DNA from 3 places in the Solibacillus kalamii genome. Region 1 is predicted to be linked to each of the others. Evidence: riboswitches for the same ligand, from Rfam matches in the RefSeq annotation. Region 1 holds a riboswitch; each other region holds the start of a gene.

Region 1 (10,866 bases):
ATTTTCCTAAGCCGTGTCCTGTTAAGTTCATAATTACCGTCAACCCGTGATCACGTGCTTCACGCTCTACCGCTTTACCGATCTGATTTAATTTCGAACCTGCTTTAACCTTTGTCATCGCACGGTCAAATGCTGATTTTGCTACAGAGCAAAGTTTTTCTTTATCTTCATAACCTTCACCAACAACAAAAGAAATACCTGTATCTGCAAAGTATCCGTTTAAAGAGCCCGATACATCAATGTTTACGATATCGCCGTCCTGAATAACCTTGTTCCCTGGAATGCCATGTGCAACTTCGTGATTTACTGAAATGCATGTATATCCCGGAAAATCGTATTCGCCTTTAGGACCAGAAACCGCGCCTGCTTCCGCAAACATACGGCCTGCAATTTCATCTAATTCTTTCGTTGTCACGCCAGGTACTGTCGCAGCTTTCATTGCCTCGCGAATTTCAGCACAAATGCGTCCAATTTTTTTAAACGCTTCTATTTCTTCTTGTGTAGTAACAATCATGTGTAACTTCCTTCCTCTTAAACAATGTCTACCCTTAACTATAGCATACTTAATATCGGTTGTAATTGTTCAAGGATTTTAAAATTATTTGGATTTATGATCAAATTAATACGACATTGTACAATAGAAAATAGAAAAAGCTTGCAACGGGAAAATAATCCCTTGCTGCAAGCCTTGAGTTTTCAATTCATTATGGTGTTTGTGCTTTTTTGAGTAAACGGGGTGCAGATGTGAATAATATAACTGCAATAACCGCTGTAATTATTGTAGCAGGTACCATATAAGTACTGTTATAAATTATTGAGTAGATCCACACATTATCATCGCCTGCGTACTCTTTAAAGAACACGACACCTGCGAGCAAGTGCGAAACAAATCTTAAAGCTCCGCCTATTAGAGCTCCTATAACGATATAAATTGCCATTTTTACTTTATTGAGTGATTGTGTTGCCTGTAATAATGGCTTTCTTACAATTGCCGCCAATCCTACTACTGTAAAGGCTAGACCGTAATCTAAAATCGCCTGAAGCCAGTGTACTATGTAAGCGCCGAACATCATTTGCATAACGCCGATCAGCAAGCCTGTTGCAAGTCCTGCTGTTAGTCCCCAACGAATGGCCATTAACATAATCGGTACCATAACAAAGCTGATTGACCCGCCCTGTGCCCACATTTTAAAAGATACTTGGTCCAATACAAGTCCGATGGCAGCAAATATCGCTATCTCCACCATCATCAATAATTTTTTTCTGTCCATAACAATTCCCCTTTCTTTTATCCGATGTAACAAAAGTGAAGAGGGATAGAATGGAACTTTTACTTCTTCTAGGTATTTAGAAAAAGCAAAAAACGATAATCAGGACAAAAGCCTGACTATCGTTTGAACAGTCGGATTCTATCCACATCCCTACGCAAGTGCTAACTTACAGGTTCAAAGAGTCAGTGCAATCCCGTGCACAATCTCAGCCGACTTTCTCGGCACCCCTTGTGGTACATCTAAATTTTTATTGTTTGAACATGCTCATTGTAACGAATATTTCTACAACTTTCAACAACTATTATTTTGAAACGTACTAGAATTACATATAATAGATACGAAGGAGTGATAAATGATGGATCAATCGAAAGGTTTAAGTGCACTAAGCTATTTGAGCTTTTATTTTGCACCGTTTATTTTACCGGTAATTATATTTATCGTTACGAAAGATGAAGCCGTTAAAGGCCATTCTAAAAAAGCTTTTATTTCTCAACTAATTCCAATACTGTTAGGGATTTTGTACATGATTTACTTTTTCACTTCCGTTCTTTCCTGGAATAACACTTTGACAGTGAGCGTGCAGGATTTCTTTATTAGTTCCCATTTTATCGGATTTATTCTTTTAGTCCTTATTACGTTTATTCTGGCGATTTGGAATCTAGTCCAAGCGATTAAAGTTTTACGTTAATGTTTATGATAGCTCCTTCTTTGGGTATATTTTTTATACGAAATGTATTCGTTAAGGAGTGTGTATCATGAAATTAAATAAACTCATTAAAACCGCAATTAAATATGGACCGATCGTGTACCCGATCATTAAAAAAATGATGGATAAAAAATCTGCACCCCAACCAGCAACTACACGACGAACGCCAAAACGTTAATACAGAAAAACACATTTCTCACTAAAACTAGTGTGAAATGTGTTTTTTGTTGTCTTTATTTAATAATAATTTCCGTTTTACTGTAGCCTTCTTTTAACTTTTGGACTTGTAAAATGGCAGGCATTGCTGCTTTTAATTCGGCCACATGGGAGATGACGCCGATTAAGCGGCCTGTTTGCTGAAGATCGATCAAAATATCGATTGCCCGTCTTAACGCCTCCTCATCCAATGTACCGAAGCCTTCATCGATAAACATCGTATCGATATGCACACTTCCTTGAACACTTTGAATAACATCGGCCATTCCTAATGCTAATGAAAGTGAGGCATTGAATTTTTCACCGCCGGACAATGTTTTTACATCCCGCGTTTGTCCTGTATGGCTGTCATATACATCGATACTGAGCCCGCTTTGTGCATTTCCTTCTTTACGACCTGTAGATTTCAGGAAGTATTGACCATTTGACAGGACACGTAAACGTTCATTTGCCGCATGGGTTACTTTTTCCAAATAACCAATTTGCACAAATCGCTCAAATGAAATTTTCGAATCGTTTTGTCCGCGGATTAAATTATAAACATGCTCCACCTGCACCAGTTTCGCTTTATAGCTTTCGATCTGCTGTGCGGATTGGTCAAGTTTTTCGAGGGTTTCCTCACATTGTTCCACATAGGACTGGGTTAATGTAATTTTAGAATACTGTGCCTCGATTTGCTCATTCAGCTCATGAATCTGTTGCTCACTTGCCGTTAAATCAGCCCGTTCTTTTCCTTCAAGCAAAGGTTCTTCCTCGGCAATTTGAACAGATAATGTATGAACATTTTGCTTGTAAGCTTCAACTTCATCCTGAATTTGCTGCTGAACATTTAATGGCAGTAACGCATTCTTATATGTTTCCAAGTCAAAACTTTCTTGCTGCAATGCTGTATCAAACGCTTTTTGCGCTAAAATAGTCTCCTGCTGTTTTTCTGTTACAAGGTTTTGTGCATGTAGATGGTTCACTTCACAAGATTTCTCATCTAATTGGATTTTTTGCATTGCCTCCAGTGCACTTTGAATTGCACTTTTTAAATGGCGGTGTTTTTGCTGCTGGCTTGCCAATTCTTGTGTTACTTCATCCAATGTGGAAAACTGAGGCAATAATGACTGCTCACTTTGCTCAAGCTTCCCTTTTTCTTGTGCATATTGTTTATCAATATCGACTACATATTGCTGCCCTTTTTCAATACGGCCTTGCAGCACTTCTTTACTTTCAATAAGCTGTGCCATCGTTTTCTTTTCAGTGATGAGCTGTGCCTGCTGCTGCTTTTGCTTTGTCAATTGCTCAGTCAGTTCGGCCAATTGCTGTTCATAATGATGTAGTTGTGAAAGCTCAACGTTCAGTAACTCTAGAGCACTTCTTTTCTGTTCCAATGCTGCCTTTTCTACATCCAATTTCGAATTGACCTTGTAAAAACTTTGCATAGCACGGTCGCCTTCTTGACGAAGATGTTCCAGTGCATTTTCATCAATGGTAAACGCTTCGCTATTATGAATGGCTGGATGCTCCCTGCTCCCACATACAGGACATGCTTCCCCATGATGTAATGAAGCCGCTAGAAACGCTGCCTGATTGCTGCGTATTTGCTGCTCCATATTTTGCAGCTTCTGTTGCGCTCCATCGGCAATTTGTTTCTTATCAGCAAGCTGTTTCACTAAAGTTTCTATATTCATTTGTATTGCAGCCACTTCTTTTGCCATTTCAATTTTCCGTGTTAATGCAGCATGTGCTTCATACGTTTCATGGTACGTCACTGTCGCATCTTCCAACTCATTTATAATAGCCTGCTGCTGTTGATGTTTTTCTTTTAAAGAAGCTGCTTCCTTTTGGAGCTTATCAAATAATTGCTTTGCGTTCTTCTGGTTTTCTGTAAGCTTTTCCACCTTTTCCCGCTGCGCATTAATCGATTGATAGATCGGGACAAGCTGTTCAAGCTGTGAAATTGATTTCGTATATTCATCCAACAGTGGCTCATGCTGCTTTTGCTCCTGATAGTGATTTGTCACCTGCAGAAGTTGTGCCTGTGCACGTTCATAGTCAGCCTTTGCTTTCTGTAAGGAAACTTCCGCATGTTCAAGCTGCCGTTTTACCTTCTCATATTCACGTTCTAAAGGTTCTATTTGATTAGCCTTTTTTGCAAGTACAAGTTTCTGTTGTTCTGCTTGTATTTTATCCTTTTGCTGCAGCAATTCATCGAGCCGGGTTTTCCTGATTAAAAACTTTTCAATTCGCTCATTTAACAGCCTTTGCTCATTTAATGATTTAACTAACGTTTGTAAATGCATTTTCGAGGTAGCATATTCCCCTTTTAATGCAGCACATTGCTCTTCATAAAATTGCTGTTCTGTTTCCAATGCCGTTTTTACTTGATACAGATTAATGACATCATTGTTCAGTGCTGTAAACAGTTCCGATTCTCTGTGCGGAAGCCGGGACCGAATATCATGAATCGTATTGTCCTGCTGCATCCTTGCTTGTTCATAATGCTTTTCAGCAATATTCTTTTTCTCTTTCAGCAGTTCCACCATCTTCGTAAAGCGTTCCGTTTTGAAAATTTTCCGGAAAATCTCTTCTTTATGCTTTGATTCCGAAGTGAGGAGCTTTTGAAATTCCCCTTGCGGCAGCATGACGATTTGATTGAACTGGGACTGTGTTAAGCCGATCAGTTCTTCAACTTTCGACTGAATGAGCTTCACTTGAAACTTCTCTACAGCGGGCACAATGACCCCATCCGTAATTTCAAAAAACTCGCGCTTTGCACTTGCCCCGTCATGACCAAATTTCCGCCAAATACGGTAAAGGCGACCGCGTACTTCAAATTCTAGTTCGACTTCCGTATCAACTGTTTCATCCGCAAAATCACTGCGCAAAAACAGCGACTTTTCCCGATCCTCTCCACTTCCAGAATCATAAAGCGCAAACGTAATCGCATCAAAAATAGTCGTTTTTCCCGCGCCCGTTGCACCGGAAACGACAAAAATTCCATGTTCATGGAGTTTAGTAAAATCAATGACTTCTTTTTGATGATATGGTCCAAATGCTGTCATCGATAATTTTATTGGCTTCATCGTTACAGCACCTCCTGTTTTTCACGTTCATTTTCGATTAGCTGCTCTAAAACATCTGTATAAATCTCTTTTATTTCATCACTTAAAGGCTTGCCTGTTATCTCCGTATAAAATAGCTCAAACAGTTCCGAATCATCCATCTGAACACGGTTCATTGTTGTCGCATGCTGTTCAAGTTGTTCATACACAACCGTTCGTTCAATATGCAAAGCATTGGGATAAACTGTGCGGACAAGTTCGGCAGCACCTTTTACATAATGTTCATCCTGTAATTTTACAAATACATAATCGTCGTTTACTTTATGCTGCAATATATCCTCAAGCATTCCCGTCACGACACGCATATCCCGTACTGGTGCAAGCATTCTTTTTTCAATCGCCACTGCCCCGTCTTCATTTAAATCAACAATCAAAAATCCCTTTTTATGTGTCACTTCAGATTCTGAATACTTAAGTGGTGATCCTGCATATTGGATTTTCTCGTTTGCGACAAAGTGGGCCTGGTGTAAATGGCCTAACGCTGTATAACAGAACGGTTCAAACAACGCTGAACTGATACACTCCGTCCCGCCAATCGTCAACTTGCGTTCAGAGTCACTCGTATTCGGTTCCGGCATCCCGTCTTTTGTAATGAAAGCATGGCCGATAATGATATTACGTTTCGTACAGTCCATTGTCTGTTTAATCTGTTCAATGATTTTCGCCATCGCCGCTTCATGAGTTGTAACGGATTGATCGTCAAATACTGCCCGTACAATTGAAGGCTCTGCAAATGGAACTAAATAAAAGTGAACTTCTCCGTATTCATCGTGCATTATGACCGGATCGATATTCTGTTCTAAATGACCAACAATATGTAACCCGCTCGCCTTCATAAATTCACTGCCAAAATTTAAACGTGTAGCGCTATCATGATTTCCAGCAATTGCTAAAATCGGTGTTTTCTCATCGACTAAAATTTCTTTCAATGTTTTATTTAATAGTTGGATTGCATCTGTCGGTGGTACAGAACGATCGTACAAATCTCCGGCAATAATGATGACATCCGGCTTTTCTTTTCTGATTTCTTCGATAAACTGTTCAAGAACAAATTGCTGGTCTCTTGTCATCGATACACCTTGTACTATTTTTCCTAAATGCCAATCTGCTGTATGAAAAATTTTCATGAATACCGCCTCCTATCTTATAACTATAAGTGTACATGAGGAAAAATAAAAAAACCACATCGTACGAATATTCGTTCGTACGATGTGGTCTCCTCCAATAAATATTGTCGGAATGCTTTTTATACTAAGATCGGGATTGGTCGATCAAGATTATGCAGTGCTATAAATGGTACGTCTTCTACTGCTAACTTATTTTGTTGGATCCTCAGCATTTCTTCAAATGTTTTCGGATTTGGTGCTGGCATTGCATCGATTGGCAATATAAGTGCCTCATTACCGCTATAACTTTTCAGCATTTCATTAGCCATAATACGGTACCCGAGCTGGTTTGGATGCACATCCGCCACATTCGGCAAATATGTTGAACGCTGCTGGTTAAATGTTTCATAAACATCTACAAATATATGGCCTGCCGCTTCTGTTTCCTGCTTTATTATCGTATTTAAAAGCTGCACCGCTTCTACTGCTCCATCTGCCTGTTCTTTATGAACACTTACATAAGGGAAATAATAGCCAAGTACATATACGGTCGCTTTCGGGGCCTTTTCGTTAATTAACGAAAGCAGCTCTCTCATTTGATTCCGTACTTCATTTAAAGCGAAATTGGCGTTAAGCTGACTAAAAGCGAGTGTTCCCTGTTGAGGGTTATGTGTAATGAGCGGCAGTAAATTATTCGCTCCGGCTGACAGTGTGATCAATGTTGCTTCACTTAGTAATGGTGCTGCCTTTTCGGACTGAACTGTTTCAATTACATTTCCAACACGGTATCCCGGGAAAGTAAGCTCTTTTGAAAAATGTGCGAGCTTGCCATGTCGCTCTAGCTGCAAAGCAATGTAATCCGTATATCCTGCATCAATTTGACTGTAAGGTGTTTGCCCTGCTGCCAAAGAGTCGCCAAGTGCAATATAAACTTCTCGTTCATTGGCTAATGCTCCCGTTGGAAACAGGACAATACAAAAAATAAGAATCCCTATTATTTTTCGCATTTATTCACCCCACTTCTAATGTTAGATTGCCCAATTACCTTTTCTGAAAATCGGTTCTGTTGTGCCATCTGCCAAAATTCCGTCAATATCCATTTCCGCACTGCCGATCATGAAATCCTCATGGGTTATCGACGTATTAATGCCCAGTGCTTCCAGTTGGCCCTTTTCAAGTTCCTTGCCACCTTCATAGCACGTCGGATATGCTTCTCCGATCGCTAAATGGTTAGAGGCATTTTCATCGAATAATGTGTTGTAATATAAAATATTACACGAAGAAATAGGTGACTCATGCGGTACTAATGCAACCTCTCCCAAATATGAAGACCCTTCATCAGAAGCAACTAACTGCTTTAATAAGTCCTGACCGACTTTTGCCTCAACATTAACGATCTTACCTTTTTCAAATGTCAGCTTAAAATCATCAATAATATTCCCTTTATAAACAAGCGGCTTCGTATTGGATACATAGCCGTTTACACCATATTTTGCAGGCAGCGTGAATACTTCTTCTGTCGGCATATTCGCGATGAATGTCGTGCCATCAGGTGCCTCGCTGCTTCCGCTTTTCCACAAATGTTTTTCCGGAAGTTCAATCGTCAAGTCTGTACCAGGAGCCGTGTAGTGAAGCTTCGCATACTTTTTCTTGTTCAGCTGATCTGCACGTTCGTGTAAGTTTTCAATATGAGTTTGCCAGTTTGCTACTGCATCCCCTTCACCAATACGTACTGTTTTGAAAATAGCATCCCATAGTGCAGGAACCTGCTCCTGTTCCGGTAAATCAGGGAATACTTTTGCCGCCCATTTCGGCGAAGGAACAGCAATAATTGACCAGGCGATATCATCATTCATAACAGCTTTACGATAATTAACTAATGCCGTACCTGCTGCTTTTTGCTGTGCTCCGATCTTTTCTGAATCAATACCTGTCAGTAAATCAGGATTTTCCGCATCGATCCAAAGAAGTGCACCTTTACGTTCAATCAATTCTTCACGTTGTGCGACAACCCATTTCGGGAAATTAGCTGTCTCTTCCACCGTAACATTCTCATAATAAGCGCGTTCAAAGCTGGCATCAGTTAAGTTAACATGAACACGGCTTGCGCCTGCTTCATATGCTTTTTTAACGACAATACGTGTAAAGTCCAGCGTATCCGTAGATGTGTTAATTAATAAATATTGTCCTTTTTGAATATTTACTCCGATTCGAACGGCTAAATCTGCAAATTGCTCTAACTTCTCTTGGAATGTCATGAATTATTTCTCCTTTTTCTTACTGAAAGTCATGCCTTTTTTATTGGACTTTGGTTGATACGGCTTTTTCTCTGATGCTTTGTTTGCTGCGGGTGCCGCTTTTGAAGTTACTGTCTTAGCATTTCCCTCGACAAGTTGTCCTTGTGTCCAAACTTTTTGAACACCTTTTAAGGAAAGATCACGCAACCATTTTTTGAATGTCTTTTCGTCCTTGTAAGATAGTAATGTCAATACTTCTCCGTCTGCACCGGCACGCCCAGTACGTCCTGAACGGTGTGTATACTGCTCGATTGTACGAGGTACATCAACATGAATAACATGTGTTAAACCTGAAATATCTAAACCTCGTGCTGCAATATCTGTCGCAATTAAAATGCGCGCTTCTCCTTTTCGGAACGCATCCAACGCTTTTTTACGCTCATCTTTTTTCATGTCCGAGTGAAGTGCTACAATCGGTGCATCACGGTATTCCAGCTTGTTCTGTTTCATTAGTACTTGGTCGATGTTATTAACAAATGCCAATCCGCGCAATCCTTCAATATTAGCTAAACGACGAAGCATATCTGTTTTGTCCCGCTCTTCTACTTTTACAAAAGAGTGCACAACTTTACCGAACTTCACCATATCTTCCGGCTTTATTTCGATGCTGATCGGTTCAAACATTAATCGTTCCGCTACAAGCTTGATCTCTTCTGTAATCGTAGCCGATACAACAACGACTTGACGGCCGAATGCAGCATTTTCGATAAATGATTTTACGACAACACGGTACTCACGGCTAAGCAGCTGATCGCATTCATCCAAAACAATCGTCTCGATTTCTTTAAGTTTTAATTTACCTTGGCGTGCCAATTCATTTAGACGTCCTGGTGTCCCGACTACAATCGTTGGCTTTTTCTTTAATTTTTCGATTTGGCGTGCCGAATTCGCTCCGCCAATTAGTTGCTGCACAGTGATGTCTGTCCCTGCTGTCCAGTCACGGATTACTTCAACAATCTGCATCGCAAGCTCTTGTGAAGGTGCAACGATTAATGCCTGAGTTTGTTTCTTGTTACCGTCTACTTTATTTAAAATCGGTAATGTGTAGGCTAGTGTTTTCCCTGAACCTGTCGGTGATTCCGCTACGATATCTTTCCCTTCAACCATCGCAGGAATCATTTCCTCTTGTATTTTCATTGTTGTTTCAAACGTCCATTTATTTTGAAGTGTTTCGTTTAATAAGCTAATTGCTGACATATTGTTTACCACCTTTTATTCGTTGGCTTTAGTGTACCATATTCCGTTATTAATGCGGAAATTTGGCGGGATGTCAGTTACTGTTTTAAAACGAAATAAGGAGGCGATGTGTCAAACTTTTCAAACGTGGATTGAGATAGCTTGGAAGGTTTCTAATAAATGCGGAAATCATCTAATATATTTGAAATTGTTCTAATAAAATGGCGATTTTCTAATATAACCGGTCATTGTTCTAATTTAGGTTCACTTTGTTCTAATATCATCTTGCGGTTATCTAATATCGCCCGGACATTTTCTAATATCCCGCAGCATTGTTCTAATAAAAATCAAACCGGATGCCTTTTACAGAAGTTCTTGATTATAAAGATCGCCCTTTAACTTCAACATCGTCCAAAATTCTAATAACGTCACCATTTTTTCTAATATCCCCCTCATTTCTTCTAATATCACTCGCCATTGTTCTAATAAAACGCCTACTAGTCCCTACAACAAAAAAGCATGCCAGAAATCTCTTTCCAGCATGCCTAGTTTCTACACTCTCTCGATAATTAGAGCAATTCCTTGTCCGCCCCCGATACAGAGACTGGCAACCGCATACTTCCCGCTGCGTCGTTGCAGTTCGTATGCAGCGGATAAGATGATTCTTGTTCCACTTGCACCAACCGGATGACCAAGTGCGATTGCACCACCGTTTACATTCGTTTTCTCACGGTCCAGACCAAGTTCCTTTTCCACTGCAATATATTGAGCTGCAAAAGCTTCATTTATTTCAACTAAATCCATGTCTCCAATTGTTAAATTTGCACGCTCCAATGCTTGACGAATTGCCGGAGCCGGGCCGATTCCCATAATCGTCGGATCAACGCCTGCTATTCCCCATGATACAATGCGGGCTAACGGCTTTAACCCTTGTCCCTTTACAAAATCTTCGCTTGCGACAACGACAGATGCTGCCCCGTCGTT
Region 2 (10,866 bases), on a different contig from region 1:
TGTTCCTTCATGTGCTTCTTTTACACTTTCTACAACCTTAGCGCTGACAGCATCATTATCTTTTGCGATTTCACGAACCGCGCCAGTTCCTGTTGTAACATCCCATGCGTCGTCTTTTTTCTCAAGCTCTAGATCAATGACCCCTAAATGGCTACCAAATTTACCGGCCATAACAATCGGCTTGCCGTTCATTGTTCCTTTTTCAATATCCACATTTGTTATAGAGCTATCCACTTTACCAGGGAATACGCCATGGGCATGCCCTGTAATGATTGCATCCACATCTTCAATTGTAGATAGTAAATACGATACATCCTCTTCCCCTTTTTCATGTGTAGCATCTCCCATACCAGAGTGTGAAAGTACTACGACAACATCTGCTCCTGCTTCTTTCATTTGCGGAACGACTGTTTTAACAGCCTCTACGGAATCATCGACTGTTACTTTTCCTTCTAAATTTGCTTTATCCCATTTTAAAATTTGAGGTGGCACAATACCTGTTACCCCAATATTAATCAACGTTTTTTCACCGTTTGAATCGACTACTTCTTTTTCAATCATGACATATGGCTCATACATTAATTCCTTTGTCGTTGCATTACGCACATTGGCATTTACATACGGGAATGGGGCATCATCCGTTACTTCATCGATAAATTCCAACCCGTAGTTAAACTCGTGGTTACCATATGTCGCGACATCATAATCAAGTGCAATCATCGCAGCAATCGATGGATGAACTTCCCCGTCTTTCAATTTCGTTACTGACTGAATATACGAGCCAAGTGGCGTTCCTTGTATTGCATCTCCATTGTCAAACAGCACTGCATTTGGATTTTCCTCACGCGCCTTTTCGATTAGCAGCGCAGTTTTTGCCAAACCTAAACTGTTCGTTGGCGTATCTTTGTAATAATCATAGTTTACAATATTTGTGTGAATATCCGTCGTTCCTAAAATACGTAAAGAAACCGTCGTATTTGCCTTTACCGGACTGTATTCTTCCAAAAAGCGCTGAAGAATTTTTTGCATCTGTGCTTTTGTTACAAAATCATTCGGGCGAATCGTTCCGTCATCAAAGCCTGTCAGTAATCCTGTTGCTACCGCTTTGGCCATTTCCTGGCGATTGCCTTGTCCAATTTTATTTGCATCTTTAAACTGATCCAATACCTTTTCAGAATATGTTTCCTTATCCTGCAATCCTCTTGCCGCAATAAGGAATGCATGTGTGCGTGTCAGTTTTTCGTCTGGTGCAAATTTAGTTGGAGTTTTTCCTTTAATTAACTTTAATTCTACCGCTTTTTCAATATAAGGCTTAAGTGAATCAGGTACATCCTGAAATTTTACAGTCTGACCAGTACCGACCTCTACTCCCAATGCATCGATTACGGCCTTCACAAACTCTCCACGTGTCATATCTTCATTTTTAGAGACTGGTGCCGCTGAAACTGCTGACATGCCACTTGCTAAAAGTGTTAGCGTTAAGGCTGATGCAGATAGTTTTTTCAACATTTCTTTCACTCCCATATTCTGTAGTGTATAACAGAACTATCATACTAAATTGCCAGAATAGTAGAAAAGAGTAATTTGGTACAGGTTATTCCAATCAAAATAGTACTTATATGACAGAATTTAACTTACAGTGAATTTACAGCCTCTTTTATATTATCGCTATGACTGATTGCCGAAATAACGGCGACTCCATTTACTCCGGTTTGTCTAACAATGAAACTATTTTCTACAGAGATTCCGCCAATTGCTACAATCGGGAATTGGGGGTACTGAGATTTCGCTTCTTGCAGTAACGTCAGCCCGACTGGTGCTCTCGCATCATCTTTTGTGGAAGTTTCATAAATTGGACCAATTCCCGCATAATCCGCCCCATTTGCAATGGCCATTTCGAGTTGCTCCATCGTATGAACCGATACACCGATGATTTTATTTTTCGCGCAAGATCTAAATTGTTTAATACCGGTGTCTTCCTGCCCTACATGAATACCATCTGCATTTAATGTTAATGCAAGCTCGACATCATCATTAATAATAAACGGCACTTTATATGTTTGGCACAGCTTTTGGCATTGACGGGCAAACTCTGCATACGCATCGCCTTTTAATGCATTTTTTCCTTTTTCTCTCAGTTGGAACATCGTAATGCCTGCCTGTAACGCTTCTTCCAAAACAAGCAACGGTTCGCGTTTACAATTGGCCGTTCCCATCACAAAATATTTATTCAAATCAAAAGACATGGACATCGCACATCCCCCGCTGTTCATGATAGGCGAAATGATTTGTCGGACCGAACCCGTGACCAATATTAAGCGGATGACGGATTGCAAGCTGCACATATTTTTTTGCTTCTATTATGGCTGCCTCTATCGATCTGCCTTTTGCCATTTCCGCGGTAATCGCTGCAGAAAATGTACATCCTGTACCGTGAGTATGTTTCGTATCCACCCGCTCGGTTTTCATTTTAAATGGTTGCGTCCCGCGAATGAAAACCGTATCTGTCGCATGCTTACTGTTTAAGTGACCACCCTTAATGACAACACATTTCAGCCCTAGACTTAATAAATCATGCGCCGCTGATGCGATATCCTTTTCCGTTTGTATTTTATAGCCTGTCAGGATTTCCGCTTCCGGTATATTCGGGGTACAAACGGTTGCGAGTGGCAATAACTTTTCTTTAAGAGCTGTTGTTGCCTGCTGCTCTAACAAACTGGCACCGCCTTTTGCAATCATGACCGGATCAACGACAAGCGGAATATCCGTATTTTTTAGTAAAGTCACAATGGCTTCGATAATTTCAGCACTAAACAGCATCCCTGTCTTAATTGCCTTTACGTCGAAATCTTGAAGTACTGCCTTTAGCTGAGCTTGAACGAAATCAGCCGTTGTCGGAAAAATTCCATGCACTCCTTCAGTATTTTGTGCGGTTAATGCGGTGATTACTGATGTACCGAATACACGGAGTTCCTGAAACGTTTTTAAATCGGCTTGAATCCCGGCACCGCCACCGCTATCCGATCCTGCTATCGTACATGTAATCATTTTCGTCCCCCCGCTAAATTTTCTAGTTCATTCAAGAAATTTGTGTGGAAATTTCCTATAGTTGCAACAGAATTGGCACTTGCCTGTTTATATTCATTAAGTAGCGTCAGTAAGTCATCAAACGGTTCTTTACTGTTTGCAAGCACCGCTGCACATAAGGCACTAAGCAAGCAGCCACTCCCCGTCATTTTTGTCACCTTTTCATGACCACCCTCTACAAATTCCACTCTTATCCCATCAGTAATAACATCTTGTTCTCCTGTTACGATCACAATACATTGATAGTTATTAGCCAACTGTTTGGCAGTCACTGCAACATCGATATCTCCTTTGCCACTATCCACACCTTTAGACGCCCAATTTACTCCCGCAAGAGCCGCCATTTCTCCAATATTGCAACGGATTACATTAATCTTTAAAAGGTCGAGCAATTGTTGTGCTGTCTCAGCTCGAAACTTCGTTGCCCCTACACCTACTGGATCCAGAACAACCGGAGTATTATGCATGTTTGCGCTAAGTCCTGCTTTCTTCATCGACTCTATTGTCCGTTCATTCAAAGTGCCCATATTTAAAAGCAAAGCATTGGCCTGGGCAGCCATTTCACCCACTTCTTCTATTGCATCCGCCATTACTGGTGAAGCTCCTACCGCCAGCAAGCCATTCGCTGTAAAATTTGCGACAACATAGTTGGTAATACAATGAACTAATGGTTGTTTATTATAAATTGCTTGCAGACTCATTTACATACACTCCTTGTTCCCAGCTTTGCTTCGTCCAAGGCATTTCCCAAAACATCCATTCGTAATAACAGCTTTTCTTAAAATGCTCCTGTAGTACTTTAAGCTTTGCAGGTTGTTCTTTCGCATATCGATCTAGCATCGATTTTTGTACTTCAATATTTTGAAGCATCTCCTCGGAAGCATATAATGCAATCCACTGTTCATAAAGAGGTATATTGGGGCATGCATCTTTTAATCTTTGCCCAATTTCCTGGTACAGCCATGGGCATGGCAGGATTGCCGCAAATGCTTCTGCTACATCTCCGTTATGCACTGCATTGTACATATGGCTCACATAGTTATAGGCTGCTGGTGCTGGTTCGAATTGTTCCAAATCATCCGCTGTCACACCTAATTCTTTAAACGTTGTACGATGCAACTCAAGCTCGGCATCATGGATAAACTTTGCTGTTTGCAGAAAATATTGAACATCATCATCAGTTGTCGCTTTTGCAGCTGCAAGAGCTAATACTTTCGTATAATGTTTTAAATAATACGCATCCTGCAGCATATAAAACTTAAACTTCTCCAGCGGTAGACTCCCATCTGCAATCCCTTGTACAAAAGGATGATAAAAGCTAGCCTCCCAATAAAAATCCGTTTCTTTTCTTACCTTTTCACAAAATCCCATTGTTACTCCTCCTTTTTGTTGGCGGAAGCACAAAAAAGACGTCTCAACATATAGAGAGACGTCCCCAAAAAGTGTAAGTACCACTTTTCATTGCTCCCTACGTCCGTATTAACGGCCAGGTTCCAAGGGTCAGGTTTTAACCTTCTCAACACTGCTGTGTCCCCCCGCAAATCAAATGCTTGTGTATTTGCAAAAGAAAGACTCCACGTAAAATATACGCGGAGCCAAAGTAAGTACATATGTATAGCTTGTACTTTGCTCCCTACGTCCGTATTAACGGTCAGGTTCTAAGGGTCAGGTTTTAACCTTCTCAACACTGCTGTGTCCCCCCGCAAATGCATTTAATTACCCAGAGTGTAACAAATTAATTCGAACCGGGCAAGTGAATTCAAAAAATTACGAAATTAATAGTTAAATACCTTATACCCAAAATAGCGCATCGTTAGTAAAATTCTGTTACTAATGATGCGCTTACATCTATTGTAAATGGGCTACTGCCGATCTTTTACCAGTCAGTTCATGATAAGCCTGAGCATATTCTTCAGCCAGTTTATCGACATATTGTTTTGTGGAAGTAATCTCTTTAATCGCGCCAATTCCTTGCCCGCTGCCCCAAATATCTTTCCAGGCTTTTGCGGTATTATCGTTAAAGTTCATTGCTGAAGGATCACTTTCTTTTAAATTCCTCGGGTCCATCCCCGCGTTCATGATAGAACCTTTCAAATAATTCCCGTGGATTCCTGTAAATAAATTGCTGTATACAATATCTTCTGCAGTACTATCAACAATCATTTGTTTATATTCTTGACGAGCAAACGCTTCTTCGGTCGCGATGAATGGTGAGCCGATATAGCCAAAATCAGCCCCCATTGCCTGTGCTGCCAACACTGAGTGCCCTCGTGCGATTGAACCTGATAAAGCTAATGGACCGTCAAACCATTCACGAATTTCCTGTACGAGCGCGAATGGACTCTGTTGTCCTGCATGACCGCCTGCGCCTGTTGCTACAGCAATGATGCCGTCTGCACCTTTTTGAATCGCTTTTTTTGCAAAATGATTGTTAATGACATCATGGAAAACGATACCTCCATAACTATGTGCTGCCTCAAATACTTCTTCACGTGCCCCAAGTGAAGTAATAATAATCGGAACTTTATATTTCACACAGAGCTCCATATCCTGTTCCAGACGTTTATTTGTTTTATGAACAATCTGATTAATGGCAAATGGCGCAGCCGGCTGATCCGGATTTTTGGCATTATAGCTGGCCAACTCCTCTGTAATTTCAGCTAACCATTCATCCAACTGGCTTGCCGGTCTTGCATTTAACGCAGGCATTGACCCGACTATTCCTGCCTTACATTGTTCAATGACCAATTTCGGATTGCTAATAATAAACAATGGTGCCCCGATCACTGGGATACGTAAGTTTTGTAAAATTTCCGGAATATTCCCCATCTATAATCCCCCTTTTATTCAGCTACTACTAATACTTCATCAGCTTCAATAAAATCTCCTTCTTAATTTAGATGACAATCAAAAGTCAGATGTTTTTTCATCTGATTTTCTTTCCTTTTGCTATTTCTTCACTACATTAAAATTAGCCCCGATGAGCTGCCAATTTTGCGGGAATGGCAGACCGAGCTTCCAATAGCCGACTCCGCGCAAATTTAATCGCTTTACTAAATCGAACTTCGCCTGAATCGAACGCGCATCTTCAAACCAGACAATATGTGAACGCCCTTGCTCATCATAATAGTTAAAGTAGGGTGCCTGTGCTGTATAGTCAAATTGGATTGCCGCGTTGTAGCGTTTGGCCACTTCAATTGCACGTTGCGGGCTTATCGCTTCTGCGTAATCTCCTCCTTGTACAAAAGGTAATGTCCAATCGTAACCATACAAATTTTGCCCAAGTAAAATTTTATTTGCAGGAATTTCTGTTAATGCATACTGTACTACTTGTTCGACTTGCGGCAGCGGTGAGACGGCCATTGGAGGTCCAGCAGAATATCCCCATTCATATGTCATCAACATAACAAAATCCACTATTTCGCCGTGCGCCTTATAGTCATGGCCCATAAACCATTCCCCTGGCTGATCGGCTCTCGTTTTTGGAGCCAATGCGGTAGAAACGGTATATCCTTCCGCATGCATACGCTCGACAGCTCTTCGGAGGAAATTATTATAAGCTTCCCGCTGATCGCGTGCAATCCGTTCAAAATCAAAATGAATATCCGAAATATTTCCGATACGCTTTGCTTCAGCAATGATATTGTCCAGTAGTAAATTTTGAACAGCAACACTTTGGAAAATATCACGTGCTAGCTCAGCACTAAACTGATAATCCTCGAGATTAGTGATTGCCATTGCTATTCCTGTATTATTTTGTTCAGCAATTTCCGGTAATGGGTTAATTGTAGGCGCTTTTAATGAACCATCCCGTCTTGCTTCAAAACTGAAAATAGCTAAATACGTTAAATAAGGACTTGCCTCCCGAACTTGGTCGAGCAGCGTATCACTTATTTCATCGCCTCTTGGTTCTACATATGCCAAAATTTCTGCGGACCTTTTAGTTGGTTCCGGTATATACAATGAGGTGCCAATCATCAGCAACGCATCTGGATTCAAGCCATTTGCTTGTGCGAGCGTTAAATAATTCACCTGAAAACGTTGACCAATTGACCATAAACTATCCCCTGGCTGTACAATATAATACTGCCCTTTCAATGGAACGACCAATGCTTGCCCGACCACTAACCGGGCCGGCTCCGGAATTTGGTTGGCTTCCACTAAACTCTGCACCGTTGTTCCATAAGCCTGTGCGATTGCCCACAATGATTCTCCCGGTTGTACTACATGAATTTGAATTGTCCGTCCTCCTTTTCCTATGTACTAATTTATGAACTATATACCGTATTAATGCGGAAAGATAGGTTAGAAATATATAAGTAACCATGACAAAAAACAATATTATACATTTTCATTCATTCATATGCGCAACCAGGTTGACTGTTTCATACTATAGTTGTGAGGTGAAAAAATGCCAAGAGTAAAATACCGGGATTCCGATGTGGATTTGATGGCACGAATGATGCGGGCTGAGGCTGAAGGTGAAGGAAAACAAGGGATGTTGTATGTCGGAAATGTAATTGTGAACCGAGCTGTTGCTTCATGCCTGGATTTTAATGATGTGAGAACAATCGAGCAGGTTATTTTCCAAGTACAGGGCAATAACTATTCTTTTGAGGCGGTACAAAAAGGAAACATGTTTTATCAGAGGGCTAGAGAGACTGAAAGAAGATTAGCAAGACAGACGCTGGATTATTGGCGAGACCATCCGGCGAAATATGCACTTTGGTATTTTAACCCATCCGGCCCATGTCCTCCTACTTGGTACGATCAACCATTTACAGGTCAATTTAAACAGCATTGTTTCTATGAGCCTATAGCAGGAACATGTGAAAGTGTTTATATGGGCTAGCATTACCTATTGCCCAGCTATATAAGAAAAAGCCTTGTACATTCTATGTAGCGAGGCTTTTTCATTTTTCTTTATCCGTTACTTTTTATTGGATTGCTGGTTTTTATCATGATTAGTTTTATTATTTTTATTTTTTAATTTCGAATCGAACTCTTCGGCAAATTCCGCTGTATTATCTTCCGGATTCCGGTTGTGACTTGTTGTATTTCGGTGTAATTCTTTATAGGTAGAAAAAGGATTATGTGTTCGCGTATTCATCGTTTCTTTACTGTTTTTGCTCATTTCATCACCTCCTACTGGCTTAATGTGCTCAGGATAGGAGGTTTTATGCTTTTTTCAGGCTTCCTCAATTTTTGTAATGAAAAAAAGTTGTAAAGCCATATTAAGAAGGAACCAATATTGAAAGGAGCATTTAAATGGGCAGAGATGATAGTAAAAGTAAAGGAACGAATAAACAATCATTACCGCAAACACCGAAAAACATGAAAATTGCACCAAACAAAGTAAAGGAAGAAATTGCGAATGAACTAACCGAGCTCCATCAGCAAGCAAAAAAAGGAAAAAGAAAAATGTATTGATATGTAAATGGCCTTCATTCCAGTATGTACTGGAATGAAGGCCTGATTTACTTCAAGACAAAGGTTAGAACTGTCTCGCCTTCGCATTAATTCTCAAAATCTGGTTATGCAGAGTTACCTCTGTTTCCCCTTTGATTTGAGACTTTTGATGCTTGTCGCTCGCCCAGTTTTGGTGGATCTTCTTAGATTTTGGATCTGTGAAACCCTTCTTATCCATTCGTTCCGCCTCCCTATGTTTAAAAGTGAATCAATTTTAGTATGGCTGTACTTGCTGCAGTTATTCCCTATAAAGATAAAAATTGATATCGACACATTTCCTAACAATTCCGAATTTCTTCCGCGTATGGAATCATTGCATCCACCAATACTAAACGTGTGAATCAGTCAATTTTCGCAAGAAAGGATGAGGAACAGTGGCTAAAAAAAGTTCAGGTACACCTAGCTGGAAACAAAATCACCCGATTACTTTATTATCCAACTCCGTTGAACGAACAGAACGTGCAGTAAAACAGGCAATGTCCCACCCGGAGGAATTTGCGGTGGAACATGCTTTTAATTCAATGGAACGTACCGAAAATGCACTTGCCAATGCAGAGCAAAGACAGGAGCATTTGGATATTGTCGAGCAGAATAAATCCAAACTAGATGAGCTAAAGCAAAGCATCCTTGAAATTGATGAAACCTTGAGGGATTCATAAAAGTTCCCCCGTTACCTCTAAGGACGTAACGGGGGGACTTTATTTACATATATAATGCACTTAAAAAAATCCCTAATGCTTCTTCATAAATTTCACCGAATTGGCTGATTGGTAAAGGATTCGTTCCAAGCCCCAGTTCAACGGTGAATCCGGGGCGGCGCCAATCTTGAATAAACCAGTCTTTGTAACCCGCATAGCTTTCTATTGTCTGCACAGGCTCATATCCGCTTACCCTCGCAAATTCATTGACAAGGTGTTCTGTTTCAGGAGGTTCCAATCCCATGAATCCCCAATAAATAACTTGACCTTGTGTATGGAAAGCCAAAACCCGAGCAAAATCCCGCTCTACTGTCAAATCGGCCATTGCAATGGATTCCGGTTCCGATAGCGGACTTTGCCCACCATAATCCCGCGGCCCAGGCGTTTTCGGGTTTCTTTCTCTTTCCCGTTCCCATTCAGCAGGGAACTGGTCGTTCAGATCAACCCCATTAATATTCGCTTTCCAACCAGAGAAATCAGTACTGCCGCCATTCCATTCAATAAGCTTATTGCGGATTGTTTCATCTTCCGGAGGTCCGTTCAGCACTAAATCCACTCCGTCCGGATTTACCATAGGTACAATATTTAAATTTGTCTGATTATACAACGGCAATGTATAAAGCCCTCGTATTGCACCATTATTCGTAAGCGACAATAAATAATCATTAAGAAATGTCATGACAACCGATGTCGTAATCCACTCATTGGCATGAAAAGAAGCATTAAAATGAACACGTTTCTGCCCATTCCCAATCGTGAGCCCCGGAATTTCTTTTTCCAATACGGAATTGCCAATCGGCTTATTTGCTATAAACGGATAGATTGCCTGCAATGACCGAATATCCTGCACCATTGTCCTATAATCGTAATCCTGTTCACCATTCACAACTCTCCATGTTACACGAACAGGCAACCGCAACCGTAGACCAACCTGAAGTACGTATGGATTGAGTACCGGATTGAGCAGAAAAAGCGCATCCATCGGCATATTGATTCTTTGTGCAATCGACCAAACCGTATCTCCCCGTTGAACCGTATACTGACTTGTCACATAACCGGGAATCTGAACGGGTTGGTTGGGCATCAGGGTTTGTGCATTCAGATTCCGATTCGAATCAAGAATCAGCTGAAAAGGAAGATTAAAAACTTGGCTATAATACCAAAAGGAATCACCCGGTCTTACGAAAATCTCCACAAAGCTCCTCCCTCTATAAAATAATCAATAGAAAAGTATATGAATGGGGGGAATGATTATTAACACGTTTCGAGAAAACGGATTTATTTCCGTCAAACACTTTCTCTATCCCCTAATATTTCCCTATATAGATGAAATGGAGAGCAACATTATGTTATAGTAGAATCTACTAAATTTTTATTGTATGGAGGTTCATCATGGAGACGAAAAGAATATCGCTGCATCGTGCACTATCTGAGTTAAAAATGCTTGGTGAACGGATCCAATCGGCTACGTACCGCGTAGTGCTGGCTCGAGCAAACCGAAAAAGCAACGAAAAAATTGAAGGCATGTCAATTGATGAATACAAAAAAGAAATGCAAGGTTCGTATGACAAAGTCACAAGCCTTATTCAATACCGCAATAAACTAAAAGCAC
Region 3 (10,866 bases), on a different contig from region 1:
AAATCGCTGCCGCTTTCGAATACGGCATCCATTGTCTCAGCATCAAAGATAGCAAATGAACGTGCACCGAAAATATAGTCCTGCCCTTCTGCAAAACCGTCGTAGCCGGACGTATCATATGTCACAATTTCTTCGTCTGTTTCGATTTCATTCAAATGGAAGTTTTCGCTCTGTTCTTCGCCCCATTCACGTCCATCGCCTTCATTGGCCGTAACGAGATAATCTTTGCCGTTAATCGTCACTGTTGCCATTCCATCGGGCATATAGATGCCGAAATAGTTTTCATTTTTAATCTCGATTTTACCGTCTTTCAATAAGTCGATTTCATTGCCGGGCTTGCTGTGGTCTTTGAAGCCAAGCCCTTTCACAGACACTACTTCATTTGACGTTAAATCAATTGTGGCAACGGCATTGTTTTCCTGTAACGCGACATACGCCATTGTGCTCGCTTCATTAACTGCTATGTATTCCGGTTCCAGGTCATCAGAAGGATTTGTATTTTTCTTTAAAATGACGTTGTCCGCAACGAGCTCAGCACGTTTTTCTGCTGTATCGAATGCTTCAAAGAAAAGCGTTTCTGCTGTTAATGCGTCAAAGCCGTTTGCTGTATCAATGACAGAAACGCTGCCTATCGGGTCAACTATATCCGCGCCATAGCCTTCACGCGGCTCCCCTTCATTTGCTGTTAGAAGCTTCGTCCCGTCCGTTGTGAATGTAATATTGTCCGGTTGGATGCCTACTTTTGTTGCGCATAGAAGCTTGCCATCCCCCGTTAGTACAACGGCATAACCGGCAGTATTGTAGCCTTCTGCCTGTACCGACACCGCAATTACATTTTCTTTCGGGTGTACCGTAATGCTTGTTAAATCACCGTATTCAAATGTTTGGTCGAATGTGGCAATTGTTTTGGCGATATCGATCGAAAGGAACGGCTTTAACGTCATGGCCTCATCTTTTATATAGTCAAGGGCGATTGCTTCAATTTTTTTCGTTTCGCCATTTACGGTATACGTTGAATGGGTGTGCGGATTGTACGCAACAATTTCCGTTGTACCGCCGTCTTCATTTTGTACACCGGAATCATAACGAGCATCCAAACTTAACGCTGCTTCTGCGACAATGGCAGGCGTAGTGACCGCCGCTCCAATAAGAGCCGCAGCTAGTAATTTCTTTGACATAGACAATATTCCACCTTTACATTTTTTCTTAGTGTAAGGGTGGAATATTAAGTTCATATGAATTAATTGTAAGAGATTGTAAGTATTATTCTACACCGCATGTAATTAAAGGCCTGGAAAGTAGAAAGTTCTGGCTCAAAAGTAGAAAGGACCGGGGCAAAAGTAGAACTCTGCGTCATGAATATAGAACGAGGACTGGCGAAAGTGGAACAAAGCGGCTCAAAAGTAGAAGGCTTCGGGATAAGTAGAAGATTCTAGCTTGAAAGTTGAACAGTCCGGTCCGAAAGTAGAACTTAGTACCTTATTGTAGAAAGTATATTGAGAAAAGCGGAACAAAGCCGCTCTTTTGAAGTAACCTGCACAATTTCCCCAAAAACAAGTACCAATTTCTAATTGTTTCATATGATTTATATGAAAGGGGGAGAAGGTTATCGTCTATACGGAAACGATTGATCTTCAAGGTCATTTATTTACTGCGGTAACGGTTCAATTACCTAAAACAACATTGCTGACGATTTCGAATGAGCATGGGTACATTATGTGTGGTGCACTCGATGTTGGTCTGTTAAATGAAAAGTTGGCCGATCGTAAAATCATTGCGGGTCGTGCAGTAGGTGTTCGAACGATTGATGACTTACTTAAAGCGCCACTGGAATCCGTCACATACGAAGCGAGAGCGTACGGCATTGAAGAAGGTATGATTGGCGAAGAAGCGTTATTAAAAATGATTTAGTTAAATTGTAAGTTCTCAGGTGATGAGCTCCACCCCAAACATGCTAAAAACCGCTCTTTCAATTTCTTGAAAAAGCGGTCTATCTATTTTTATTGACGTTATTACGTACAATTAGATTGCTTTATTATAATAGGAAGCTTTTGACCCTTTACTTCTTTTCACGGCTAGAAGCTCTTCTAATTTTTGAATATATTCACGGTCTGCTGATATTCTTGTAAGGCTTGTTAATAAATATGGTCTTAATCCGGAATTGATTTTTTGGCAACGCGCAAGATTGATCAAATACTTGGCCATCTTAAATGACTTTAAGTGCGTATGTCCATTTTTAAATTCCTTCTTCGTATTGACGACCATAAATTCCTGCTTGCGCCCTTTATAAAAAGGAATAATAATAAACTCATCTTTTTTGAAAATTTGATTCATATTATCCTCATCCTTTTCTCGAATATATTCAAAAACGACCTTTCACATACGGAGAAATAGTGATCACCCCGTTTCTCTTAATGCCCCTCCCGCCTCTCCTTTTTATTGGTCTTACTTTTCCTTACCCTATTTACCGGTTACTTTATTCCAAGTTCCATCCAAAAAGCACTTTTTTAGCTATTATTAACATTTCGAATATGTTTTTACATTTGGTTAATATAGGATATTACGGAAGGAATGCAAATGACAGGACAATTGCTTGCATTTCACTGAATTTTCTGTAAAATTAAATCAAGTTCTATTCATTCCCCGAATGTTTTGGTCGCACATAACATTTTCAGCGGATTGGATAGGGCTTTTCTTTATGATTTCCTCACTGGATAAATAAACGGAATTGTTTCGCCTATTTGGTATTTTACTGGTAAAATAAATAGAATAGACTGAAAACGCCATTCATTTTCCGGGAATACCGAATTCATTAAAAAGGCTACATTAAAAGTTACTGTCACTTTTAATGTAGCCCGTTTACGTAATTTTATTTTACGAATTTCATGTCTTGATGATTTTTCTACTTGGCTACTAAAAGCGCTGCCGCTTCCTCCAACGTCACCATATTCGTAATCATCGAGCATGCTGCATCTAGAATCGGGAATGCTAGTGCAGCACCCGATCCTTCTCCAAGTCTCATATTCATATGCAGCATTGGCTCTAATCCTAGAAGCTCAGCTGCAATTTTTGCACCGGGCTCTTCCGATAAATGTGACGGAATCAAATACGCTTTCACATTCGGATTTAACTTATAGGCGATTAATGCGGAAACCGTAGAAATGTACCCGTCAACAACGACCGGTACACGATTTGCTGCGCCTGCAAGGAAGATTCCGGCCATCCCGCAAATTTCCAGACCGCCTACTTTTGCCACAACATCAATCGGATCTTCGGCGTTCGGCTCATTCAAGGCAATCGCTTTTCGAATGACTTCGGCTTTATATTCGATTCCGCCAGCTCCGACACCAGCTCCAAAGCCTGTTACTGCCAGCGGATCACAGCCGTGAAGCACTGAAAGCACTGCAGCACTCGGTGTCGTATTCCCGATACCCATTTCCCCGGTACCAATGAGATTGATACCGTTTTGGATCGCTTCTGTTGCGACTTCAATTCCTACTTCAATCGCTTGAATCGCTTCTTCTCGTGTCATTGCTGGACCTTTCGCCATATTGTCTGTCCCGTATTTGACCTTTTTAATGATTACCCCAGCATCTTGAGGTAAATCTTCTTTGACACCGATATCTACCGGGATGACTTGTGCATTCGAAATTTTCGCAATCGTACACATCCCTGTCGTCCCTTTCGGAAATGATAATGTTTGGAAAACCGTTGTACTTTGCGGATTTGGCGTTACGCCTTCCTCATACACCCCGTGATCCGCAGCCATGACGATCACCGCTTTATTATCGATTTTAGGCGCAAGGTCACCCGTAATTGTGGCGATTTGCAGAGCTAGTGATTCGAGCTTCCCTAGGCTTTGCGGCGGTTTGGCTAAAGAGTCTATGTACGTACGTGCTTTTTCTTCCATTTGTCGGTCGATTTCTTGAATTTGATCAATTGTTTGCTGTAATAATTGCATGTTTCGTTTCCCCCATCTAAATGTATTTTTGACAATAAAAATAGCCTGCAGTTTATTCGATAACAAATAAACTACAGACATATCCAGTGTCTATAAACAGTAAGCATACTTAGGCAGGTCTCCTGGCTCAGATTCACAATTTCATAGCCCCTTCCCAGATGTAAATCCAGTGGGTTTTGCTATGAAACTCCTCTATACAGTGTTGGGATTACGCTAAAGCTTTTCACTTTATTCCCTATTCTCCCTTAACGGGCACCTAATGCTTGATGAATTTACCATTACTTTACGACGAACGACTTTTTTCGTCAAGGATGATTTTCAATAAGCAGGAATTAAAACGTTTTCTGATTCAGAATTCCTTAAATCTAAAAAAAGTCCACCTCCTGAGAATGTTGACTCATCAGAAATAATAATACGTTCGGGTTTTGTTTCTTTATTGTTCTTAACATCGAGACATGCAGAGGTTTGTAATGTGCATGCGAAATGAGTACGATATCAATATCCGGTAAGGTAATTCATCTAACAAATACTTTTCTGAATTTTCCCTTTTATCTCAAGGTAGTTTCATGTATACTAATATAAAATTGAATAGAAATAACTAGGGGAGTCCAATAAGTTGGGCTGAGAATGAAACACGTTGAAGTTTCTTGACTCTTGGGACCTGATCTGGATCATACCAGCGTGGGGAAGTTAGCATCGTATTATAGTAATACTACTTCTGTATACATATTAGCCGGGTCCGACCATTTATTGGACACCGGCTTTTTTATGTACTTCATAAGCTTTTTTAAGCTCCTCACTGTTGTGCTCTATCTCTTGTCCTTATATTCAAAAAAGGAGAGATTTATTATGTCAATGTCACCATCTTCATTAAACGAACAAAGTATTTCCATTATGTCTAACTTTTCGGGTAGCAATAAAGTATATGTAACAGGCTCTAGACCTGACATTAAGGTTCCAATGCGTGAAATCGAGTTAAGCCCGACAACTGGTACGTTTGGAGAAGAGGAAAATCCTCCAGTACGTGTGTATGACACCAGCGGACCTTATACAGACCCTGATTATTCTGTCGATATTACAAAAGGTCTCCCTGCCCTTCGCAGTACATGGATTCAAGAACGTGGCGATGTGGAGGAATATGATGGTCGTGAAATCAAGCCTGAGGATAATGGTTATAAAGATAAAAACGATCCTCGTACTAATCATAACGTGTTTCCTGGTTTAAAGCGGAAACCGTTACGGGCTAAAAAAGGGAAAAATATTACACAACTTCATTATGCACGAAAAGGAATTATCACGCCTGAAATGGAATTTATCGCAATTAGAGAAAATATGAAACCTGAATTCGTACGGGATGAAGTTGCAAAGGGTCGAGCGATTATTCCTTCTAATATCAACCATCCAGAATCAGAGCCCATGATAATAGGTCGTAACTTTCATGTAAAAATTAACGCGAATATTGGCAATTCTGCTGTTTCATCTTCCATCGAAGAAGAGGTTGAAAAAATGACATGGGCAACACGTTGGGGTGCTGATAATATTATGGACCTATCAACAGGTAAAAACATTCACACAACACGGGAATGGATTATTCGAAATTCGGCTGTTCCTGTCGGTACCGTACCTATTTATCAAGCACTAGAAAAAGTAAATGGTGTTGCTGAAGACCTAACATGGGAGGTTTACCGTGATACATTGATTGAACAAGCCGAACAAGGGGTGGATTACTTCACCATTCATGCAGGGGTTCTTTTACGGTATGTTCCGTTAACAGCAAAACGTTTAACAGGTATTGTATCCCGAGGTGGATCTATTATGGCACAATGGTGTCTTCACCATCATAAAGAAAATTTTTTATATACTCACTTTGAAGAAATCTGTGAAATCATGAAAACTTATGATGTTTCCTTCTCTTTAGGGGATGGCTTACGTCCTGGTTCCATTGCAGATGCCAATGATGAAGCTCAATTTGCGGAATTAGAAACTCTTGGAGAACTAACAAAAATTGCTTGGGAGCATGATGTACAGGTTATGGTTGAAGGACCGGGACACGTGCCAATGCACCTTATAAAAGAAAACATGGACAAACAACTGGAAGTTTGTAAGGAAGCTCCTTTCTATACTTTAGGCCCTCTTACAACTGATATAGCTCCTGGCTATGATCACATTACATCTGCTATTGGAGCTGCAATGATTGGTTGGTATGGGACAGCGATGCTTTGTTATGTAACGCCAAAAGAACATTTAGGTTTACCGAATAGAGATGATGTTCGTGTAGGGGTTGTCACTTATAAAATTGCTGCACATGCTGCTGATTTGGCAAAAGGGCATCCAGGAGCACATAAAAGAGATGATGCCTTATCAAAAGCTCGTTTTGAATTCCGTTGGAGAGATCAGTTTAATTTATCTTTAGATCCTGAACGTGCAATCGAATATCATGATGAAACTTTACCTGCTGAAGGTGCAAAAACAGCACATTTCTGTTCTATGTGTGGACCTAAATTTTGCAGTATGAGAATCTCTCAAGATATTCGTAATTTTGCAAAAGAAAAAGAACTTGATACGAAGGAAGCTATTGAAATAGGTATGAAGGAAAAAGCTGAACAGTTTAAGCAATCTGGTGGTAACATATATCAGTAACTTTCTTAGGGGGGCATTAGGATGAAGGTCGGAAAAATTGAAGAGGAAATTAATCAGCTCAAAACTCACCTTGCTGTTTTGGAGAAAAGTTTAAAAGAGATCCAGCAAAATTGTGATCATCATTTTAAAGGAAATCAATATCATGAAAAATGTATCAAGTGTAATAAAGTAAATGTTTTATATTATTAGTAAATAAAAAGTGTCATAAGAAATAAGAGATTCCATAAAAACCTTGCCTTAATTATTTTGTTAAGGCAAGGTTTTTTAACTTTAACAAGTAAAGATAGTTTAGAGGGTGAATTTTGGAGTGCCATCTCCTTCTGGAAATACTGGATCAATCTTTTCATTGAGGGCCATTTCTTCCTTTTCAATTTCGTTTTGCCTGCCTCAACATACAAAACATGGCAATAATCCTTTTTCCGAATATGAAAATCACAAATTTGAATTCTGCTGTTCTGCGCTGATGATAATCTTTCAAAGCATTTAACAAACCACCAATTACATTCGAAAGGTCTCCCCGATCGCTAACGATTTTAATTGTTCATTTTCTAAATTCGCATGCTGCCAATGAAAATGCAGCCGGTCTATCGCTTCCTTCGGTGTATCATCTGCCAGCATATACGCACCGTAATGCATCGGGATGAATACTTTTGCTCCGACATCACAAAACGCCTGGATTGCTTCTTCCGGTGTCACGTGGGATGCATGCATAAACCATTCCGGATCATATGCACCGATTGGCATTAGCGCTGTATGTATGTTGAAGCGTTCGCCAATATCTTTGAATCCCCGAAAATACCCGCTGTCTCCGGCGTAATAAATGCTTTGCGCATCTGACGCCGTTTGCAGTACAAATCCGCCCCAATGCGATGTATTCGTATCCCAAAGCATGCGTCTTGTCCAATGCTGAGCGGGAACGAAATGAATTTCAAGCGGTCCTGCCTCATGCTTTTCGTACCATGAAAGTTCGATAAAATGGTGCAGCTTGTGACGCTTCATTAAATAACCGAGCCCTTCTGGAATGATAAATAGGAGATTGGGATTTCGTTTTTTCAGCTTTTTTAGCGTCGGTATGTTCAGGTGATCATAATGTGCGTGCGATAAAAGTACGATATCAATTTCTGGCAGCTCATCTAACCGTAATCCCGGCTCGGTTAACCGTTTCGCCACACCCATCCAATATGCCCAAACCGGGTCTGTTAAAATATTGAGCCCTTCTTTTTGGACTAAAAAGGTTGAGTGGCCAATCCACGTAATAGACTGCTCCGTACGGTTATTTTTTAGAAACGCAATCTGCTTTTCTTCACACCGCGGTACTTCATAATCGACGACTTTCTTTTGCTTTGACCGCTGCCACTTCAGCACATCTTTAAATGTCCCGAGCCGATCATTTTGATCTAAATTGGAAAAGCGTTTCCTCATCGCAGCACTCTCCTACTTCTTAAAAGCTTAATTATATAAATTTCTACTATGATCAACCTGCTTTGGTTTCATTAATATCCTTGCATAAAGGTAAACCAAAAAACTCACCCAAGTCCCGAGGCCAGTAAAGTTGTTTGAAACTGGAATCGTTGAAGCGATATTTAAAATGCTCACAATATTTAATGTGTAAAATACTAGAATTCCAAATAACGAAGCTGTCATCACTTTATTTTTTCTTGCCATTTGTTTACGGAACAGCGCACTGCCAACGCCGTTTCCACTATGCTTTGTCTCTTTAATTTGTTTAATTAAAGCATAAATTAAACATGCAATAATGATTCCAACTACTGCAAATCCGATCATTTCATCCATTTTAATTATCCCCGTTTCACTGATCTCCCGAATAAAATTCCTTTATTTTATTCGGCAAGATTTTACTCATAATGATTACTGCCAAAGCCAAGCCAATCAATATCAATACAATTCCCAAAAGGTTATTTAACCATGTGATTTCAACCATATCTGTTATGCTGGAACCACCTATAATGATGAAAACAGCTCCAGCCCATGCCAATAAAAAACCGGCGCCAAATTGTAGCCATTCTTTTTTCGACAGCTGTTTAAAAATCGCCCTATATTTATAAAATCTCCTAATCGCAAAGATTAACAAAAACCCTGTTAGAATATATCCAATCATCACAATCCCCCTGCTTTAAATTGTTTATGTATGATGATCCAACGCGTCTTTACTTTTAAAATGTTTGATTGTCGCCCATAACGAGACGATAAACAAAAACGAAAACAGGATAAAAGAAATCCCCGCTAACCACTTAGCAACGATTGACGTTGGATTAATAATAAGCTGGATATTTTTTAACAAAAAACCTGCACACATAATTTGAGCTATGATTAAGCTAATACATATAGAAATCGCCTTTGAATTCTTTTGTGCCATAACCGCTCCCTTATTTAGTTATTATTTTACTATGCTAACATATTCTCCTAACACTAGGTAGTATGGAAACCAGCTCATAAAATTCGCCGCGCCCTTCAACAAATAAAAAAACCGGCATGAATTTCTCTATGCCGGTTTCACTCAAATCAATTAAGTATTTCCTTACTCGTTCCATACACTTTCACGAGGTTGCGTCCTTCTTCCTTCGCCGCATATAAAGCGGTATCTGCTTTATGCAATAGCTGATATAGTGTCTCTTCTGTCCAGTCTTTCACTTCCGCAACACCAATACTTAACGTAGCCGAAAGATTACCCGCTTCCGTCATGAGTGGTGCCTTCTCAACGGCACCCCGAAGTCGGTCGGCTAATGTTATACCCTCAGCTTCTTTATATCCCTTCAGTGCAATGACGAATTCTTCCCCGCCATAACGAGCAAAGAAATGCCCTTCCTGCAATTGTGTTTGGCAAACCTTCACGACATGTACGAGCAGTTGGTCCCCAACATGATGCCCATACGTATCATTCACTCGTTTAAAATAATCGATATCCATCAAGAGGACCGTAAATGGCAAACCTGTTTCTCTAGCTGCCTCAAAATCCTGCTCGCTTTGCTGTATAAATGCGCGCCGGTTATAAATCTTAGTCAGCTCATCATTATATGCCTGCTGCTCCAATTTTTCCTGCAGCCTTTTAACCTCCGTAATATCCGTAAAAACTAACAACAACCCTTTTCTATTTCTTGCTTGATCTAATGAAGTAATCCGGACTTGATAAATCCGTTCCATCCCTTCAGAACATAACTTTATTTCTTGGGTGGCGACTCCATCGGCAACTAATTTGAATGGCAGGGCCTCCCCAGTCTGTTCCTTCCAAAACTTCACAAAGTTATTGCCGAACATCGATTTGTTCAAATTCGGCATCATCGCTTTTGATGCTTGATTGAACTCGATAAGACGGTATGATTCATCCAGTACGATGGCTCCATCATTGATACTATTATAGATCGTATCTTTCGCAATCGGCATAATCCGAAACAGCCGAGATGAGTTAATCGCCCATAAATATAATAATGAAGAAAGCCATAAAATCATCGGTACAGGATCTACTCCTGCCGGTGTGAGTCCGTTCAAATAAAGAAATGCTGTCAAAATTGGAACTAGCTGACCAAACATTAACGCGATCAATTGTGGACGGTATGCCTTCGCCGTTTCCTTCCAATGAGAGAGCAACAGTAAAAAGGCGACAAACATGCTGGCAAATGTGTAGACACCGTGCACCATATACCACATGCCGATTTCCTGGTAAACGAAAGGTGCTCCTAAATTCGGGTCCAGCTCAAATACGCGATAATGAAGATGATGCCAGTGATTTGTCGCTACCATAATAATTGTAATAAACGGAATAAGAAGTATGAGCATGCTTCTTCTAAACGACAGCTTAAATCCTAAATAGCTCATAACATACAATAAACCTAATGTTGCTGACGTGGGCATCCCGATGTAGAGAATGGTGTTCCAGAAACTGATTTGTTCAAGCGTCGTTGATATTAAAGTCATAGCCGAAGCAAAACAGTAAATGCTAATGGCAGCTGTATAGAAAATAAAATAATTTGCGATATTCGTATATTTATGACGTTTGCTAAAGGCATAGAGACATAAGTACAAATTCAATACGCCTGACGTACAAACAAGCGTAATATACATGGTCAATTGCGAACCCATTATTGGTTTACCCTCTCTTAATTAACACTTTTCTCTTATAATGTAGCACATTATAAAAAATAAATGGATATTTTATTGATATAATAAGTGTAGAATTAGGGGCTATCGTACCAAGATACGGGAATTTTTTCCTGTATTTTAACGACTTGAATTTGCACCCAGCTTTA

What was found. A riboswitch is a leader RNA that binds a small molecule or an ion and turns the genes downstream of it on or off. The one in region 1 is predicted to bind thiamine pyrophosphate.
Region 2: another riboswitch for thiamine pyrophosphate. It lies ahead of tenA (thiaminase II); the one in region 1 lies ahead of thiT (energy-coupled thiamine transporter ThiT).
Region 3: another riboswitch for thiamine pyrophosphate. It lies ahead of thiC (phosphomethylpyrimidine synthase ThiC); the one in region 1 lies ahead of thiT (energy-coupled thiamine transporter ThiT).

Annotation. Positions count from the first base shown of each region.
Region 1 is NZ_NHNT01000006.1:44,962-55,827, forward strand. It holds gene map (type I methionyl aminopeptidase) at 1-514, opposite strand, end outside; gene thiT (energy-coupled thiamine transporter ThiT) at 705-1,271, opposite strand; TPP riboswitch at 1,402-1,510, opposite strand; gene CBM15_RS10295 (magnetosome magnetite crystal formation protein family) at 1,627-1,959, shown strand; gene CBM15_RS19535 (hypothetical protein) at 2,027-2,155, shown strand; gene CBM15_RS10300 (AAA family ATPase) at 2,211-5,264, opposite strand; gene CBM15_RS10305 (exonuclease SbcCD subunit D) at 5,267-6,430, opposite strand; gene CBM15_RS10310 (SGNH/GDSL hydrolase family protein) at 6,550-7,416, opposite strand; gene CBM15_RS10315 (aminopeptidase) at 7,438-8,667, opposite strand; gene CBM15_RS10320 (DEAD/DEAH box helicase) at 8,671-9,903, opposite strand; gene CBM15_RS10325 (acetyl-CoA C-acetyltransferase) at 10,435-10,866, opposite strand, start outside.
Region 2 is NZ_NHNT01000002.1:152,115-162,980, reverse strand. It holds gene CBM15_RS04455 (bifunctional 2',3'-cyclic-nucleotide 2'-phosphodiesterase/3'-nucleotidase) at 1-1,509, opposite strand, end outside; gene thiE (thiamine phosphate synthase) at 1,635-2,252, opposite strand; gene thiD (bifunctional hydroxymethylpyrimidine kinase/phosphomethylpyrimidine kinase) at 2,236-3,048, opposite strand; gene thiM (hydroxyethylthiazole kinase) at 3,045-3,788, opposite strand; gene tenA (thiaminase II) at 3,766-4,458, opposite strand; TPP riboswitch at 4,536-4,634, opposite strand; TPP riboswitch at 4,701-4,799, opposite strand; gene CBM15_RS04430 (NAD(P)H-dependent flavin oxidoreductase) at 4,936-5,916, opposite strand; gene CBM15_RS04425 (glycoside hydrolase family 18 protein) at 6,037-7,293, opposite strand; gene CBM15_RS04420 (cell wall hydrolase) at 7,499-7,939, shown strand; gene CBM15_RS04415 (hypothetical protein) at 8,018-8,221, opposite strand; gene CBM15_RS19320 (hypothetical protein) at 8,356-8,517, shown strand; gene CBM15_RS04410 (YpzG family protein) at 8,582-8,734, opposite strand; gene CBM15_RS04405 (hypothetical protein) at 8,931-9,215, shown strand; gene CBM15_RS04400 (M14 family metallopeptidase) at 9,259-10,449, opposite strand; gene CBM15_RS04395 (hypothetical protein) at 10,647-10,866, shown strand, end outside.
Region 3 is NZ_NHNT01000008.1:38,579-49,444, forward strand. It holds gene CBM15_RS12110 (choice-of-anchor I family protein) at 1-1,178, opposite strand, end outside; gene CBM15_RS12115 (YunC family protein) at 1,609-1,911, shown strand; gene CBM15_RS12120 (hypothetical protein) at 2,023-2,334, opposite strand; gene cobT (nicotinate-nucleotide--dimethylbenzimidazole phosphoribosyltransferase) at 2,903-3,961, opposite strand; cobalamin riboswitch at 4,057-4,236, opposite strand; TPP riboswitch at 4,552-4,666, shown strand; gene thiC (phosphomethylpyrimidine synthase ThiC) at 4,817-6,601, shown strand; gene CBM15_RS12135 (serine protease) at 6,623-6,790, shown strand; gene CBM15_RS12145 (MBL fold metallo-hydrolase) at 7,100-8,023, opposite strand; gene CBM15_RS12150 (4-aminobutyrate aminotransferase) at 8,051-8,395, opposite strand; gene CBM15_RS12155 (hypothetical protein) at 8,412-8,720, opposite strand; gene CBM15_RS12160 (hypothetical protein) at 8,745-8,978, opposite strand; gene CBM15_RS12165 (histidine kinase N-terminal 7TM domain-containing diguanylate cyclase) at 9,125-10,699, opposite strand.